DNA from 2 places in the Lentilactobacillus terminaliae genome. Region 1 is predicted to be linked to the other one. Evidence: a T-box and tRNA genes for the amino acid it is inferred to sense, from the RefSeq annotation. Region 1 holds a T-box; the other holds one or more tRNA genes.
What was found. A T-box is a leader RNA that pairs with one kind of tRNA and senses whether it is charged. The one in region 1 lies ahead of leuS (leucine--tRNA ligase), so its partner is inferred to be a tRNA-Leu.

Region 1 (8,288 bases):
ATCGCCTTAATGCCATCGCAGTAGTTAAATCTAGCAGGACACAAGTCTATAGTCCAAATACTGAACCAGCCGAAAATACTGTTGGGACCCCTGCTCAAGCAACTGGAGGTATGGGAGATACATTAGCTGGAATGATCGGGGGCTTTCTCTGTCAGTTTGGTAATGATGTGCGGACTGTTGAAGCCGCCGTTTATACTCACAGTGCAATGGCTGACGAAATCGCTAAAAATCAATACGTGGTATTGCCTCACCAAATCTCAATGGCATTACCCAAATTCATGAAAAAGCATGAACATTAAAAAACACCGAGGTAGCTAAGACTGCCTCGGTGTTTTTATAAAACTATTTTATTCTTAATTTAGCTCTTAAACTATTACTTCTAGCCCCAAGAACTAAGTCGGCAGTTCTGGTTCTTAACGTTAAGTAAACGTAGACAAAACCACCAATAACTGCAGCGATAACTGCGACGATCACGCTGGCCAAGCCACCAAATGGATCAGTGAATAATGACATCACCATGTTGCCAATATAAACCATTACGAGTGCCACAACGTACATTACTAATGCCGCAATTCCAACGTTAACTAAAGTTCTTCTAATTTGTGGCATATCATAACCGAATCGATTTTTTAAAAAACCAATGATTAAGAAGTTCGCTACTAAAAGTCCAATTGCCGTAGAAACTAGCGGACCAAATACCCCTAGGAAATGAACACATGGCCACTGGACAATTAATTTAACAGCTGTGCCAATGAAGAAATACTTCACCGCGCGTTTGTTTTCTGAAAGTCCTTGCATGACAGCTGAGGCCACCACAAACAATCCCATCAGAATTGAAACGATTGAAGAAACCGTTAAGACGTTAGCTGCCAAGCCATGGTATTCGATACCATAAAAGGCTCGATTAAGTGGTCCAGCAATGGCTGCCATTCCCAAGGCAGCAGGAATCATCGTAAACATAAACATTGATAATACATTTGTGTTTTGCGCCTTGATTTCTTCCTTACGATTATTGGTCAAAGCTTCAGAAAGTAGTGGCACAGCAGTAACTGCCAATGCTGATGCCAACGAAATAGAAATCATAATTAATTTGTTTGAGTTAGCAGCAAACATTGCAAATAAGTCACTAACCTGAGTTGCGGTAAAGATTTTTAAACTGGTCATAATTGGAAAGAAAGTATATTGATCAATTAATTGAAAGATCGTAATTCCGGCTCCCAAAATAATGAACGGAACGGATTGAGCGATTATCTCTTGATATAACTGCTTTGGAGATACTCTAATCTGATTATCACTATTGGCAACTAAGCTTCTAAAGTGTTTTCTACGTTTTAAATAGTAGAACCCTAAAGTCAAAGTTCCAAACAATGCACCAATGAAGGCCGCAAATGTTGATTGTGAAACTGCAGTGATCCAGTTACCATGCATAACTTCCATGATAATGTAGGCTGTTGCCAACATGTACAAAACTCTGGCTAGTTGTTCAACGAATTGCGAAATCGCTGAAGGAGCCATTTCTTGATACCCTTGGAAGTAGCCACGAGTCAAACTCATTGTCGGAATAATCAAAACTGCCCATGCTAGTGAATGCAGGACAGGAACCACGTTCTCATTACCACCATCTAATAACGGTGCCCCAAAATAAAGAACTAACGCCGAGATTATTCCTAACGCCGCGGAAAGAATCAATCCACGTTTATAGATTCTAATTCCAACTCCATATTCGTTCATCGCATTGTAATGAGAAACTTGCTTAGCAATTGCTGAAGGGATTCCGGCGATTGCCACGATCAACACAAAACTATAGATGTTATATCCGAAACCATACAAAGCATTTCCACGATAGAAATATTCACCGAACCATTGACGCCAAGGTATTATGTAAATTGCTCCTAGAATTCTAGAAAAAATACTGCCGGCTGTCATCCATGCTGAACCAGATAGCATTTTATCTCTAGAAGCATCTCCTTGAGAATTATCAATCTCATTCATTTTTTAAAAATCCCACTTTCATCGATTTAATACACTCGTACTATTTTATCAAGAAATGAATTATTATCAATCTTTCATTGAATGTATTTATAAATCTTTATTAACTAAGTTTTATCTGTAATAAAAAAGTATTGTATTAAAATTAGTAAATGCTCTAAAATATTATTAATAGGTCATTTTTGACATTAAATTTATTGAGGTGAATATCTTGAGCAAGAAACGGATTGAATGGATCGATGTTGCCAAGGCAATTGGAATTATCGCCGTGGTGTTGGGTCATTCGTTAACCTATCATGGCACACTTTTTCATACTTTGTATTGGTGGCATATGCCAATCTTCTTTATCATGGGTGGCTTCTTCTTAAAACCAGTCAAGCCTGGACACTGGCCTGAATTCTTTAAAAAGCGGATCTATCCCCTATTAATATCTTATGCGTTTTGTGGAACGTTAGTAATTATGGTTTCCCACTTTCTGCGTAACGAATCATGGAAATATACCTTGTTTTATTTCGTGCGTCTAGTTTATGGTGGTCAGACTTTAAACCATTACACCAGTGTATTTTGGTATATTAACGTGTATCTGTTAACGATATTATTTGTCACATTCCTAATTACATACATTCAAAAAAGAGAATTCTTGATTATCGTTGGTTTTCTATCATTAATCGTCGGGACTAGTTATAAGCATATTCATTTTCTCAATTGGAAATATACTCCATGGGATTTTGATGTAGTTTTGATTGTAACGTTCTTTGTCTTGTTTGGATATTTATACTTCAAGAATATCCAACAAATTGTCAAAAATTTATGGTTCTTGATTCCTGCAACAATGATTACTCTGTGGTTAGTATTCATGCAATACACTGATAGATTCAACTTCGGTTTTTTCTTAAAATCACGGTTAATCCATGCTTCATATCATCATATTGCTTTATCCAGGGTTTCTTACGTAGCCATCATTCCAATCTTAGTATGTCTAGTAGTATTTGGATTCTGTTACTATCTATCAGAATACTGTCCACAATTTATTGTCCACGGATTACAAGTCCTTGGCCAACAAACCCTAGGAATTATGTATCTGCACAAAATTCTCCTTGATGTTTCGGGAAATCTAGGTGTTTCATCTCCATACATCAGAACTATAATTGCTCTTGCAGTATCCTTTATCCTGTCGTATATTTACATGTATTTCCTAAATCGAATTAGATTATCAAGAATGAACAAGGTGGCAAGAGAATAATATGTTCGAAAAATTCCGTTTTATTAGCTTTCGTTTCCTATACTTCATCATTGGAATAATTATAATTGTCATCTCCGTCTTTGCGCTCTGGCATTCCCGTCCTCAGGAATTAAAGGCTCCTGACAATGGTTTTGTTAGCAACAATACGCCGACAATATTTATTCACGGTTGGTCTAGTAGTTTAATGGCTGAACGTGATATGGTAACTTCTGCTGAGGTGCGTGGAGTGGCTAGAAAACGGATGATCATCAGAGTTCGTTCCAATGGTAAGATTCTCGTCACGGGAGACATCAAAAAATGGATGCGCAATCCAATCATCATGTTGCAATTTGACAATAATCGTGCCGGCGAAGTTCAATATGCTCACTGGCTAACTAAAGTCTGTAAATTATTAAAGGCAAAATACCATGTGAATAATTTAAACTTTGTTGGTCACTCCATGGGTGCTTACGCTGCCGTGTACTACAACTTATTAAACGGCAATCAAAGTGACCTTCCGAGAACCCAAAAAATGTGTCTGATCGCTGGTCCATATGATGGCATCATCGATAATCACAAGGCTAATCAACCGACTTCGGGTCCACTTAAGACTTTGTGGGACGATAAGCCCAACCAAAACCGGTTGTTAGCAGATGGCCGTCCCAAGATCATTCATCCTGAATACAAGAAACTGTACAGGCTACGCAATAATTTTCCTCATCAAGTGCGAGTCCTTAATATCTTTGGCAACATTGGTGATGGCTCAAATTCAGACGGTGTCGTAACTGCGACCTCAGCACTATCACTACGATATATTTTGAGAGACAAAGTCAACTTCTATCAAACATTTGAATCATTTGGTGCCAAGTCACAACATTCCGCTCTTCATGATAATAACTTAGCCGTTAATCGCCAATTAACTGAATTTATTTGGGCCAAGAATTATCAACCTGGAGCGCCTAACGACTTACAGCAATAAAAAAAAAGAACCTCGAGAGAATTCTCAAGGTTCTTTTTTATTAGTTAGCAACGATATTAACAATTTTGTTTGGTACAACAATTACTTTACGTACTGTCTTACCATCAGTAAATTCTTTAACTTTTTCATCAGATAAAGCAATTTCTTTGACCTTATCTTGATCTTCATCACTGGCAACTTCAATATGGGCACGAACTTTACCATTAACTTGAACGACCATTTGAATGGTATCTTCAACTAATTCATTCTCATCATAAGTTGGCCATTCAGAGTAAGAAATTGTATCATCATGTCCCATTAGACTCCAAAGCTCTTCAGCGATATGTGGAGCAACTGGGGCAAGTAATTTCACAAATCCTTCAAGGTATTCGATTGGCAAAGCATCCACCTTGTATGCCTCGTTAACAAATACCATCATTTGAGAAATACCAACATTAAAGCGCATGTTTTCAAAATCGTCAGAAACAATCTTTACAGTTTGATTGTAAATCTTTGATAATGAACCATCGTTGATAGTTGTAACGCGATCACGTAAATGATTATTTTCATCAATCATTAAACGCCATACTCTATCTAACCAATGGTGAGCTCCCTTGATTCCTTCAGTACTCCATGGTTTAGATGCATCTAAAGGACCCATGAACATTTCATAAACTCTAAGCGTATCAGCACCGTAGCTTTCAACGATTTCATCGGGATTGATAACGTTACCCTTTGATTTAGACATCTTTTCATGGTTGGTTCCTAGGATCATACCTTGGTTAACTAACTTTTGGAACGGTTCCTTAGTTGGTACTACTCCAAGATCGTATAAGAACTTGTGCCAGAAACGAGCGTAAAGCAAGTGAAGCACGGCATGTTCGGCACCACCAACATACAAGTCAACTGGTGACCAATACTTAAGCTTGTCATAGTCGGCTAAAGCATCTTTGTTAGTTGGATCGATGTAGCGTAAGAAGTACCAAGAACTACCTGCCCATTGTGGCATAGTGTTAGTTTCTCGTTTACCCTTACGACCGTTTTCATCGACAACATTAACCCAGTCGTCAATATTAGCAAGTGGACTCTCACCACTACCAGAAGGTTCAATGTTCTTAGCCTTTGGTAACTTCAATGGTAATTCGTCTTCAGGAACTAAAGTAGTTTCGCCATCTTCCCAGTGAATTACTGGAATTGGTTCACCCCAGTAACGTTGACGTGAGAAAATCCAGTCACGAAGACGGTAATTGATCTTCTCGCTACCATAACCTTTGTCAGTTAACCAATCGATAGCTTTTTTAATAGCATCTTCTTTGTTCAAGCCATTCAAGAAGTCAGAATTAATATGTGTACCATCTCCAGTATAAGCAGCTTCTTCAACGTCGCCACCTTCAATTACTGGAACGATTGGTAAATCAAATTTCTTAGCAAATTCATAGTCTCGGTCATCATGCGCAGGAACGGCCATGATGGCACCAGTTCCATATGAAGAAAGCACGTAATCACCGATCCAGATTGGTACTTGCTTACCATTGATTGGGTTAATACCATAAGCACCAGTGAAGACACCACTTTTGTCCTTGTTAAGATCAGTTCTTTCAAGATCAGATTTTCTAGATACTTCTTCTTGATAAGCTTCAACAACCGCACGTTGATCGTCAGTAACGATTTTGGAAACTATTTCATGTTCTGGTGAAAGCACCATGTATGTTGCACCAAATAAAGTATCTGGTCTAGTAGTGAACACTTCGATTTTTTCGCCGTCATGTCCGGCAACATCAAAGAAGACACTGGCACCCTTTGAGCGACCAATCCAGTTTCTTTGTTGCTCTTTGATACTTTCAGGCCAGTCTAGGTCATCAAGATCATCGATCAAGCGATCGGCATAGGCAGTGATCTTCAATACCCATTGTCTCATTGGGACACGGTAAACTGGGTAGCCACCACGCTCTGTCTTACCATCGATAACTTCTTCGTTAGAAACAACGGTTCCACCCATAAAATCAGGAGCCCAGTTGACTTCGATTTCGTCTTCGTAAGCTAAACCTTTTTTGTATAGTTGTTCAAAAATCCATTGAGTCCACTTGTAGTATTCAGGATCAGTAGTGTTAACTTCTCGATCCCAGTCATATGAAAAACCAAGTGACTTAATTTGTCGTTTAAAGTTTTTGACGTTTTGAGCTGTAAAATCACGAGGATTATGTCCAGTCTTTAATGCATATTGTTCAGCAGGTAGACCAAATGCATCCCATCCCATTGGATGAAGCACATTCTTGCCCTGCATTCTTTTCATTCTGGCCATAATATCGGTTGCCGTATATCCTTCAGGATGGCCTACGTGCAAGCCTTGACCAGATGGGTAAGGAAACATGTCTAAGACATAGTACTTTTCCTTATCCATTGAATCAGACGCCTTAAACGTCTTGTTTTCGTTCCAGTAGTGTTGCCACTTACGTTCAATCACATCGTGGTTATATGCCATAAATTTTATCCTCCTGATTATCTGCAATTTTTTAACAAAAAAGCCCCATAACAAATTCAGTCTTCACTGACTTATTATAGGGCGAGTTATCGCGGTACCACCTATGTTCCCCCTACTAAGTAAGGGACACTCTTAAGCTGTAACGGTGCTACCGGGTTAGTTTACTTGAGTTCAATTAACCATTCCACGATGAGTTCGCTAGCTGACTCTTCAAGTTCACATTAACCACTTGATTTCTGAAGTAAAGTTGACTAGTTACTAATTCGCTTCATCATTTTGAAAATTAAAATTGCTGACATTAATGCTATCAAATCATTCAAGAAAAAGCAACTTTCCAATGATATACTTTAATTAACATTGTTAAAGAAGGGTCGCATAAATGAACAAAACGAATTATCGTAACCAAAAAATAGTAATTTACATAAGTTTAGTTATCTTCTTAATTTTGGCTTGGATGGTCGTTGGCCATTTCTCACCATTGCAACATACTGACGAGCAAGTTCAAGCTTGGATTCGTTCTGGAATCAATCCAACACAAACTTCAATTATGATTCACGTAACGAATTTAATGGGTAGTAAGTCATCTCTAGTGATTATTCTTGTGATTATCGTAGGCCTCCTAGCTTTTAAACAACTAGGAGCAGCACTGTTTGTCACCGTCAATAGTATGTTACTGTCATATCCAATGAATGTTGGCTTAAAACTATTGATCAATCGCCCTCGCCCATCAATCCACCACTTAGTAACGGTTCACTCAACCAGCTTTCCAAGTGGGCATGCCATGATCAGTATTATGCTTGCTGGATCATTAATAATATTAATCAATAACCATTGGCGGCGGAATATCGCCACAATGACGGCAGTATTATTACTAAGTTTGTTTATTTTAATCATTGGTTATTCCAGAGTTTATTTAGGGGTCCATTATCCAAGTGATGTCTTAGCCGGTTATTGTGTTGGTTTATTGACGATTAATTTAGTATATATTTTATTTAAAAGGTGGCAAATTTTATGAAAAACACACTTCAATCATCACTAGCATTTAGCCATACTTTGCTGCAGAGCGTCGTCAAACCTGGTGACAATGTAATCGATGCCACTATGGGTAACGGTCATGACACCCTATTTTTAGCTCAACTTGTTCAAGCGACTGGACATGTTAGTGCCTTTGATATCCAGGCTTCAGCAATTGAATCAACTAAACAACTTCTAGCAGATAATCAGATTGCTGACAATAATTACAATCTGTATCAAATGAGTCATTCCCAGATTAAAGATGTGCTTCCTGAAGACAGTAAAATCACTGCGGCTATTTTTAATTTGGGTTATCTTCCAGGTGGTGATAAATCAGTCATCACCCATAGTGAAACATCAATTCCGGCGATTCAACAATGCCTACAGATGTTAGAAAGACACGGACTTGTCGTGGTCGTTCTTTATTATGGTCATCCCGGTGGAGAGTCAGAAAAAGAAGCGATTATAGATTTCACACACAGCCTTGATCAACATGTCTACAACGTTTTACAATATCAATTCGTTAATCAAGTCCAAGCCCCACCTATTTGTTTGGCATTCGAAAAACGTTAATAAAAAGCGGCCTTAGCCACGATTGAATTTTATCAATCAGACTAAAGTCG
Region 2 (8,288 bases), 140 kb from region 1:
AACCGCGGTGAGCGAGAAGGCATTCTAACTGTCAAAATTGCAGTGAATGAACTGGAAATTTTTAATTATTTAAAATTTAAATTGATAGGTAATCATTCAGGACCTAGTGCTCAGATCATTGAAGATGCCGCCCAGGATGCATATAAGCGATTTATTGGTCCGGCCATTGAGCGAGAAATCAGAGCAGATTTAACCGAAAAGGCTGATCAGCATGCAATCGATGTCTTCGGTAAGAATCTTTATAATTTATTAATGCAGGCCCCATTAAAGGGTAGAATCGTGATGGGATTTGATCCCGCATACAGAACTGGATGTAAACTAGCAGTGGTTGATGGCAATGGTAAATTTCTTGGTAAGACAGTTATTTATCCACATAAACCAGCTTCAGAAAGCAAACGAAAAGCTGCTAAACAGGAATTCATTGATTTTATTAACCAATTCAAAGTAGAAATGATTGCTATTGGTAATGGAACGGCAAGTCGAGAGTCTGAACAATTTGTTGCTGACGCAATTAAAGAAATAAAACATCCAATTTTTTACGTAATTGTTAATGAGGCTGGGGCGTCAGTATATTCTGCTAGTGATGTTGCTAGACGTGAATTCCCAGACTTTAGTGTTGAACAGCGTTCAGCGGTTAGCATTGGTCGAAGAATTCAAGATCCATTAGCAGAACTGGTTAAGATTGATCCACAAGCAATCGGAGTTGGGCAGTATCAACACGATGTGGCGCAAAAACAACTAACTGAGAAGTTGGATCAAGTAGTTGAAACTGCAGTTAACCAAGTTGGTATCAATTTGAATACAGCTAGTCCAGAATTATTAGTTCATATTTCTGGATTATCAAAGACCATCGCAGAAAATATCGTGACATATCGAAATGAAAATGGTGGATTTACCAGCAGAAATCAATTGACTAAAGTTCCAAGATTAGGACCAAAAGCTTATGAGCAGTCGGTCGGATTCTTGCGTATCGTTAATGGTAAAAATCCATTTGATAATACAGATATTCATCCGGAAAGTTATGCTGCGGCTAACAAATTATTAAAACTATACAATTTGGAGAACGTGGAATTAGGATCAGAAACTGTTCGTGAACGATTGGGAAATGTTGATTTAAGCGAGGTAGCTTCACAGCTCGACATCGGTGAGGCAACTTTGCAAGATATTATTAAAGGATTAACTGTACCAGGCAGAGACTTACGAGATGATATGCCGACCCCGTTGTTGAAACAGGATGTACTTAAAATCAGTGATTTGAAGCCAGGGATGAAGCTTCAAGGAACAGTCAGAAACGTAGTGGATTTTGGAGCTTTTGTGGATATCGGAGTTAAGCAAGACGGCTTAGTTCATATTTCTAAACTGAGCGATAAATTCGTTAAGGATCCCAGTACTGTAGTTGCAGTTGGCGACGTTGTAAATGTTTATGTTGAATCAATAGATGAACAGCGTTCAAGAATTCAATTATCAATGATTGATCCTAATTCCGCAGAAAAGGAATAAGTATTGACGGATTTAGAATTACAAAAATTAGTCGAAAAAGTTTCATTAGAATCTTTTGGCAAAAAATTTCAACATCAAGCGATGTTTAATGCCCGATTGAGAACCACTGGCGGTAGATATCGGTTAGGTGATCATAACATTGAAATTAACCGGAAAATGGCTGATGAGTATGATGAATCAGTTTTGATTGGTATTATCAAACATGAGCTATGCCACTACCATTTACATTTGGCAGGTCATTCAGGAAAACATAATACTCCTGAATTCAAACAGCTTCTAAAGGCAGTTGGTGGCTCGAGATACGCGCCAGCAGTTGCTAAAGATTATAAGTATGTGTATGAGTGCACCCGCTGTGGTCTTGAATACCATCGAAAACGAAAAATTGATGTTAGAAAGTATGCATGCGGCAAATGTCGTGGTAAATTAAATTTAATAGCATAAATAAGTAGAAAAGGGGAATTGTTATGGCAAAAGTAATTGTTAGAGTTCCTGCAACATCAGCAAACTTAGGACCAGGAATGGATTCACTTGGATTGGCTTTTAAACTTTATTACACTGTCATCGTTGAAGAAAAGACTGACAAGTGGAAGGTCAATCACGCCCTAGGCAATGATGTTCCCACGGATGAGCATAACTTAATTGTTCAAAGCATTTTAAAAACTGACCCAGATATTGAGCCACATCAATTAACTGTTATTTCTGATGTTCCAATTGCTCACGGACTTGGTTCAAGTACGACAGCGGTTGTCGCAGGAATTAAGATTGCTAATTCACTGGGAGAATTAAATCTTTCGATTGAAAAACAGATTCAAATAGGTAGTGAGATCGAAGGTCATCCTGAAAATGTTGCAGCGGCACTTTTAGGTAATTTAGTTGTTTCGACTTATGACGGTGAAAAAGCATTGGCAACGTCAGTTCCTATTGATGGAATGTCAGCTTTGATGTACATCCGTCCGGATGGGATTTCAGAAGTTGAAAGTCGTGAAAAATTACCAGAGACTATAGCATATTCTGACGCAGTGTTGAGTAGTAGTCGGGCGAATGTCTTTGTAACCTTAATGAGCCAGGGAAAGTATCATGACGCCTTGCCATTAGTTGAAGGCGATATGATGCACGAACCGTTCAGAAAATCCATTGTTCCAGAGTTAGATGTTATTCGTGAAAAAGCTCACTCAATGTCGATCTACGGCACGTATTTAAGTGGTGCCGGTCCCACAGTGGGTACCTTAGGAAAACGCGATGATTTGGTACAACTTAGATTAGAACTTCAACAAATGGATCTTAATGGCAGTCTGAGAATTCTCGATGTTGATACCGAAGGGGCAACAGTTCGGGGAGAATAAAAAACCTATTGTCATGGTAGTCGCTATCTGATATAATTATTCTTGTTGATTGATGATGCGGCCATGGCGGAATTGGCAGACGCGCAAGATTAAGGATCTTGTCGGGAGTTCTCCCGGTGGAAGTTCGAATCTTCTTGGCCGCATAAATTTTTCGAACCATTACCTTCCCGGTGTGGTTCGTTTTTTTTTGGAGGAATTTATATGAATGCATTTATTTTCGATGTTGACGGAACTTTAATTGATAGTAAAGATATGTATATGAAACCCTTACTTAAGGTTTTAAATGCTAATGGTTACAATTTTGTGATGTCAGATTTAGATCAAACTTTCGGGATTAACGCACTGGATGCTGTTACTCAGTTGGGCGTTAAGGAACCACAAAGAATCGTCAATGAATGGTTCGGAATCGTTGACGATTATAAAGAATTAACCCATGTTTTTCCTAACATTAAAGAAATGCTGCAGGAATTGAGCTCAGACAACGGCAATCATTTAGCAATTGCTACTTCAAAATTAAGAACAGAACTTCTTAGAGATGTTGAGCCATATGGATTAAATGATTACTTTAGCGCCATTATTTCTTCAGATGACGTTGATAATGGTAAACCCGCACCTGATATGGTTTTAAAGGGTATTGAAAAGTTGAATTCAACTAAAGACAATACTGTATACATCGGTGACACGCTCTACGATTTAGAGGCTGCTCATCGAGCCGGAGTTAGTTTTGCATTAGCCGGTTGGGAAACTGATATGGCCGATCAATTCAAAAGTGCTGAATATTATTTAACGACACCACAAGATTTGCTAACCATCTAATTAGATAACTTTTTATTTTTTTACAATAGAGATAGTTGCCAGAGTTTTTAAATGGTAAACTATTAGTAATGATTGTAAGCGATTTAATAAAAAATATTTAAACGGAGTGATTAGTTTGATTTCTATTATTGTGGGTACTCATGGCCACTTTGGGGCTGAGTTAATAAAAACGTCTGAAATGATTTTCGGTAAACAAGATTCCACCTTGTCAGTTTCAATGCAAGGGTCTGATTCACTTGAGACTACCACTGCTAAATTTAACCAAACGATCTCCCAATTTCCAAAGGAAAATCAAGTTTTGCTGCTTACGGATTTATTCGGGGGCACGCCGTTTAATGTCTGTGCTCAGATTCAGGCAAATGATCCCGCAAGGTTTGAATTGTTATCGGGAGTTAATCTAGGAATGCTTTTGGAAGCCTTGATGGGCACTCAAGGTGATGTTCACGAACTTGCAGATCATCTTGTGGATGCTGGTAAGGCTGCAATTAACAAGTTTGAGATTAATAGTGATGAGGGGGATGAATTATTATGACAATGAATATTGCTTTAGCAAGAGTTGATAGCCGGCTATTACATGGTCAAGTGGCCACTTTTTGGACTAAGTACGTTAAGCCTAATCGAATTTTAGTGGTATCAGATTCTGTTGTTAAGGATCAATTGCGGAAAACATTAATTTCGCAGGTCGCACCTGCAGACGTGAAAGCTAATGTGATTTCAGTGGACAAAATGATTTCAATTTATGGTGACCCCAAATTTGATTCTTTCAAAGCTCTTTTGTTGACTGAAACAGTTGCAGATATGGTTAGACTAGCCCAAGGTGGCGTTGATTTTTCAGATAGTGGAATTAATTTAGGTAATCTGGCATACACTCCAGGTAAGAAAATGATTACTGATACGATTGCTGTGGATGATGAAGCGGTTAGTGAAATTAAAACTTTGATCGATCAGTTTCATTTAAATGTCTATGCCCAACAAGTTCCTGGTGAAAAACCGCAGAATGTATTGGAATTGATTAATGAATAATTGGGTGATTGAATATTGTTACTAGCTAGTTGTTTAACTTTAATAGTCGCTTTTTTGGCTGGCCTTGATGGTATTTTGGACGAATGGCAATTTTATCAGCCTATCGTTACTTGTACCTTAATTGGTGCAGCTTTTTCTGATATCAGTACCGGAATATTATTAGGAGCCACTCTGCAAATTATTATGAGTGGATGGATTAACTTAGCTTCGGTAATTTCTCCTGACATCTCTTTTGCGTCAGTCACAGCTGCTATTATGGTTTGTGGTCCAGCACATTTGCAGATCGGTCAGGGAGTGCTTGTGGCGATTGGTGCCGCTGTGATTGGTAGATTATTGACCATCAGAACACGAAAATTAATGGTAAATATTGCTCATAAGGCTGATCAAGCTGCAGAAATTTCCAAATTATCAGAGATAAATCGATTACAGTGGATCAGTATGGGAATTCAAGGGCTTCGAGTAATGATTCCCTCAGTCATAGTTTTGATGTTATCTAACGTAACGATTGGTCATTGGTTTAGAATGATTCCTCAATCAGTTAATACTGGAATCAATGCGGCAGCTAGTCTGATAGCTGTGGTTGGTTTTTCAATCATCATTACAACGATTGAGAGTAGAGCTCTTTGGATATGGTTTGCTGGTGGCTTTTTAATTGCCACATTTTTCAAACTTACTTTGACATTTGTGATCTTGTTAGGAGTCGTCTTAACGATTCTATACATAATTATTGAGAACCGTCATAACGGAAAAAAAGACCAATCTGATCCCTTTAGTGATGAGTTGGATGACCTATAGGATGTGGTTTAAAATTGATGAAAAGTAGTGGTGAAAACAGAATAACTAAGTGGGACTTTGGTCGTGTTTTTTTGCGATCATCGTTTGAGCAAGGGTCTTGGAATTATGAACGAATGCATAATTTGGGATTTGAATTTATATTGGTGCCAGTCATCAGTCGTTTATTTCCAAAATCTACCGATCGGTCTGATGCCATGAAACGACATCTGGATTTTTTTAACACAACTCCAATTATGCAGTCTTTGATTACTGGAGTGACAATTAATCTGGAGGAACAGGTTGCTGATGGTAGTTTCGACCCAAAACAAATCAATCAAGTTAAAACTGCTTTAATGGGGCCACTTGCTTCATTTGGTGATCCGCTGTGGTGGATAGTGCTAAGGCCGACCATTGCTGCGATTGCAATTGAACTGTGTATGTCAAAATGGCCCATTCTAGGACCGATATTCTTCTTTATAATTTGGAATATTATCAGATTAGGATTTAGATTCATTAGTCAATTAATCGGATATCAGCGAGGATTAGACATATTAGGAATCGTGCAGTCACCAATTATTAAAAACGTTATTAAAGGGTCATCAGTGTTTGGAATGTTTTTGATGGGTGTGCTTATTGCCCGGTTTGTCAGAATAGACATTTGTGGTTTTACTTCACAGTCATTCACTAAGATGATCAATTTTAGTCCGATGACCTTTGCATCGGCATTAATATCCATTGGATTGACTCTTAGTAGCATTTGGCTACTAAGAAAAAGGGTAAATATGGTGTGGATCATGTTGATGATCGTGGTCATCTGTATTGGCATGTCACTGGTTGGCATCATTAGGTAAGCGTAATTTTTTATTATTAAAATAAGTTTCAAAAAAGAGCTCCATAATCGTTAGACATTATCTTAACGATTATGAAGCTCTTTTATTTAGCATTTTTGTTTATTCATTAATAGCTAGTTGCAGCAGTTGAATCTGTTCCATCAGTGCCATCAGTTCCGTAAGCATCTGAAGATTCATCAGTGCCGGTTTGGCTTTGAGATAGCTTAGTTGATTTTTTCAATCCAAGTGAAGAACGGATTTCGTTGGAAACTTTGAGCAATTCTGATTGGGGAACATCTTGATAAGAAATTCCATCGATCATAGCATCGTCACCTTGTAAAGTTTGTGACTTCATATGGTGAGTTGCATCACCATATTTTGCCCTAATCGCAATCATATCATCAAAGGTCATATCAGTTTTTAAGTTTCCATTTAATGAGCTTAGAATTTGTTTATATCTAGGAAGGGAAGTCATGTTAATTCCCTTCATTACTAACTTCTTAATAATGTCTCGTTGACGACCTTGACGACCATAGTCACCAAGTGGATCATCATCACGCATTCTGGAGTAGTCTAAAGCTTGCTTACCGTTCAAATGGGTTTTAACACCTTTAGTAACGTCGGCATGACCATACTTGAATGTTAGTGGTGGTTTAACATCAACACCACCAACAGCATTAACCATCTTTTCGAGTCCACCCATGTTGATGATTGCGTAGAAATCAATTGGAATATCTAGCAATTGTTGCACAGTCTTGATCGCTGTTCCAGGACCACCAATTGTGTATGCCGCATTAATTTTTTCATATGGTAATGTATCACCCGGAATTTGTACTCGAGTATCACGGGCAATACTAGTTAAATGAATTGTTTGCTTCTTAGGATTAATAGTGGCAACAATCATGGTATCTGTTCGTCCTGTATCGTGACGACCAAGTGCTCCAGTATCAGTACCTAACAATAAAATCGATAGGGGCTTATTTTGTTTAATAACTGAAGAGACATTTCTTGATTTAGCAATTGAAGCTCCATCATAAGTTTGTTTGAAAGTATTTTGTGCGCTTTTGTAGGCGCCGTATCCCCAAACAAGTCCGCCACCAACGATTAATAGAACAATTATAAAAATTGTCCAACCGATACGTTTCCGGCGTTTGCCGTGTGGTTTACGATAATGTGGCTTTTTATCTGATCGCCGAGAATATACTGGATCAAAGTTCTTATCTTTATCATCTACTGGCATAATTTAAATTCCTCAATCTATAAAAGTATAACAAAAAGTATATTGCAGAATGGTGCTACTTAAAATGATTTCGAAGTGATTTTAAGGTATTTTAACAAAAATCTAACTTTTTGCTGATTAAACATATGGTTTGATTATAGCAAAAGTTCCTAAAAAATTGTGCTACAATATGAAAAGTATTAGTTTTCTTAAGAAATCGAGGGAAGTTATGTCAGTTTTTTATTCTGCTGTTTCAGGCGTTTTAGAAATTTTAATAATGATTGCCCTAGGATTCATCTTGGCTCGAAATAATTGGTTTGATGCCAAAATGACTAGTTTAATAGCTAAGTTAGTGACACAAATTGCCTTACCCGCTTATATGGCAGCCACGATCATTGAAAAGTTTACGGCTCCAGAACTTTTGAGAACGTTACCGGATTTGTTATTTCCAGTAATATCAATGTTAGTATTATTTATCATTTCGATACCGATCGCTAAGTTCTTTAAAATTAAGCCGAGTCATCGGGGACTTTTTCAATCAATGTTTGCTAATTCAAATACAGTATTTGTTGGTTTGCCAGTAAACATGGCATTATTTCACCAACGAAGCTTGCCATTTGTGTTGGTATATTACATGGCAAATACCACTTTCTTTTGGACATTAGGTGTATATCTAATCCAAAAAGATGGGACGGGTAGTGGTCATTTTGATTGGCGAACTACATTGAAAAAAGTATTTTCACCTCCACTGATGGGGTTCATTGTGGGTGTAATATTCGTATT

Region 2: it has a tRNA-Leu gene. The T-box ahead of leuS (leucine--tRNA ligase) is inferred to sense a tRNA for this amino acid. The anticodon was not compared.

What each region holds. Positions count from the first base shown of each region.
Region 1 covers NZ_CP168151.1:861,116-869,403, reverse strand. The annotation lists gene O0236_RS04330 (NAD(P)H-hydrate dehydratase) at 1-299, shown strand, start outside; gene O0236_RS04325 (polysaccharide biosynthesis protein) at 343-1,992, opposite strand; gene O0236_RS04320 (acyltransferase family protein) at 2,201-3,232, shown strand; gene O0236_RS04315 (alpha/beta hydrolase) at 3,234-4,190, shown strand; gene leuS (leucine--tRNA ligase) at 4,231-6,651, opposite strand; T-box leader at 6,726-6,932, opposite strand; gene O0236_RS04305 (phosphatase PAP2 family protein) at 7,031-7,666, shown strand; gene O0236_RS04300 (class I SAM-dependent methyltransferase) at 7,663-8,238, shown strand; gene O0236_RS04295 (MDR family MFS transporter) at 8,280-8,288, opposite strand, start outside.
Region 2 covers NZ_CP168151.1:722,934-731,221, forward strand. The annotation lists gene O0236_RS03575 (Tex family protein) at 1-1,500, shown strand, start outside; gene O0236_RS03580 (SprT family protein) at 1,504-1,941, shown strand; gene thrB (homoserine kinase) at 1,965-2,843, shown strand; tRNA gene O0236_RS03590 (tRNA-Leu) at 2,901-2,986, shown strand; gene O0236_RS03595 (HAD family hydrolase) at 3,045-3,659, shown strand; gene O0236_RS03600 (PTS sugar transporter subunit IIA) at 3,775-4,191, shown strand; gene O0236_RS03605 (PTS system mannose/fructose/N-acetylgalactosamine-transporter subunit IIB) at 4,188-4,682, shown strand; gene O0236_RS03610 (PTS sugar transporter subunit IIC) at 4,698-5,477, shown strand; gene O0236_RS03615 (PTS system mannose/fructose/sorbose family transporter subunit IID) at 5,495-6,307, shown strand; gene O0236_RS03620 (LCP family protein) at 6,414-7,526, opposite strand; gene O0236_RS03625 (AEC family transporter) at 7,735-8,288, shown strand, end outside.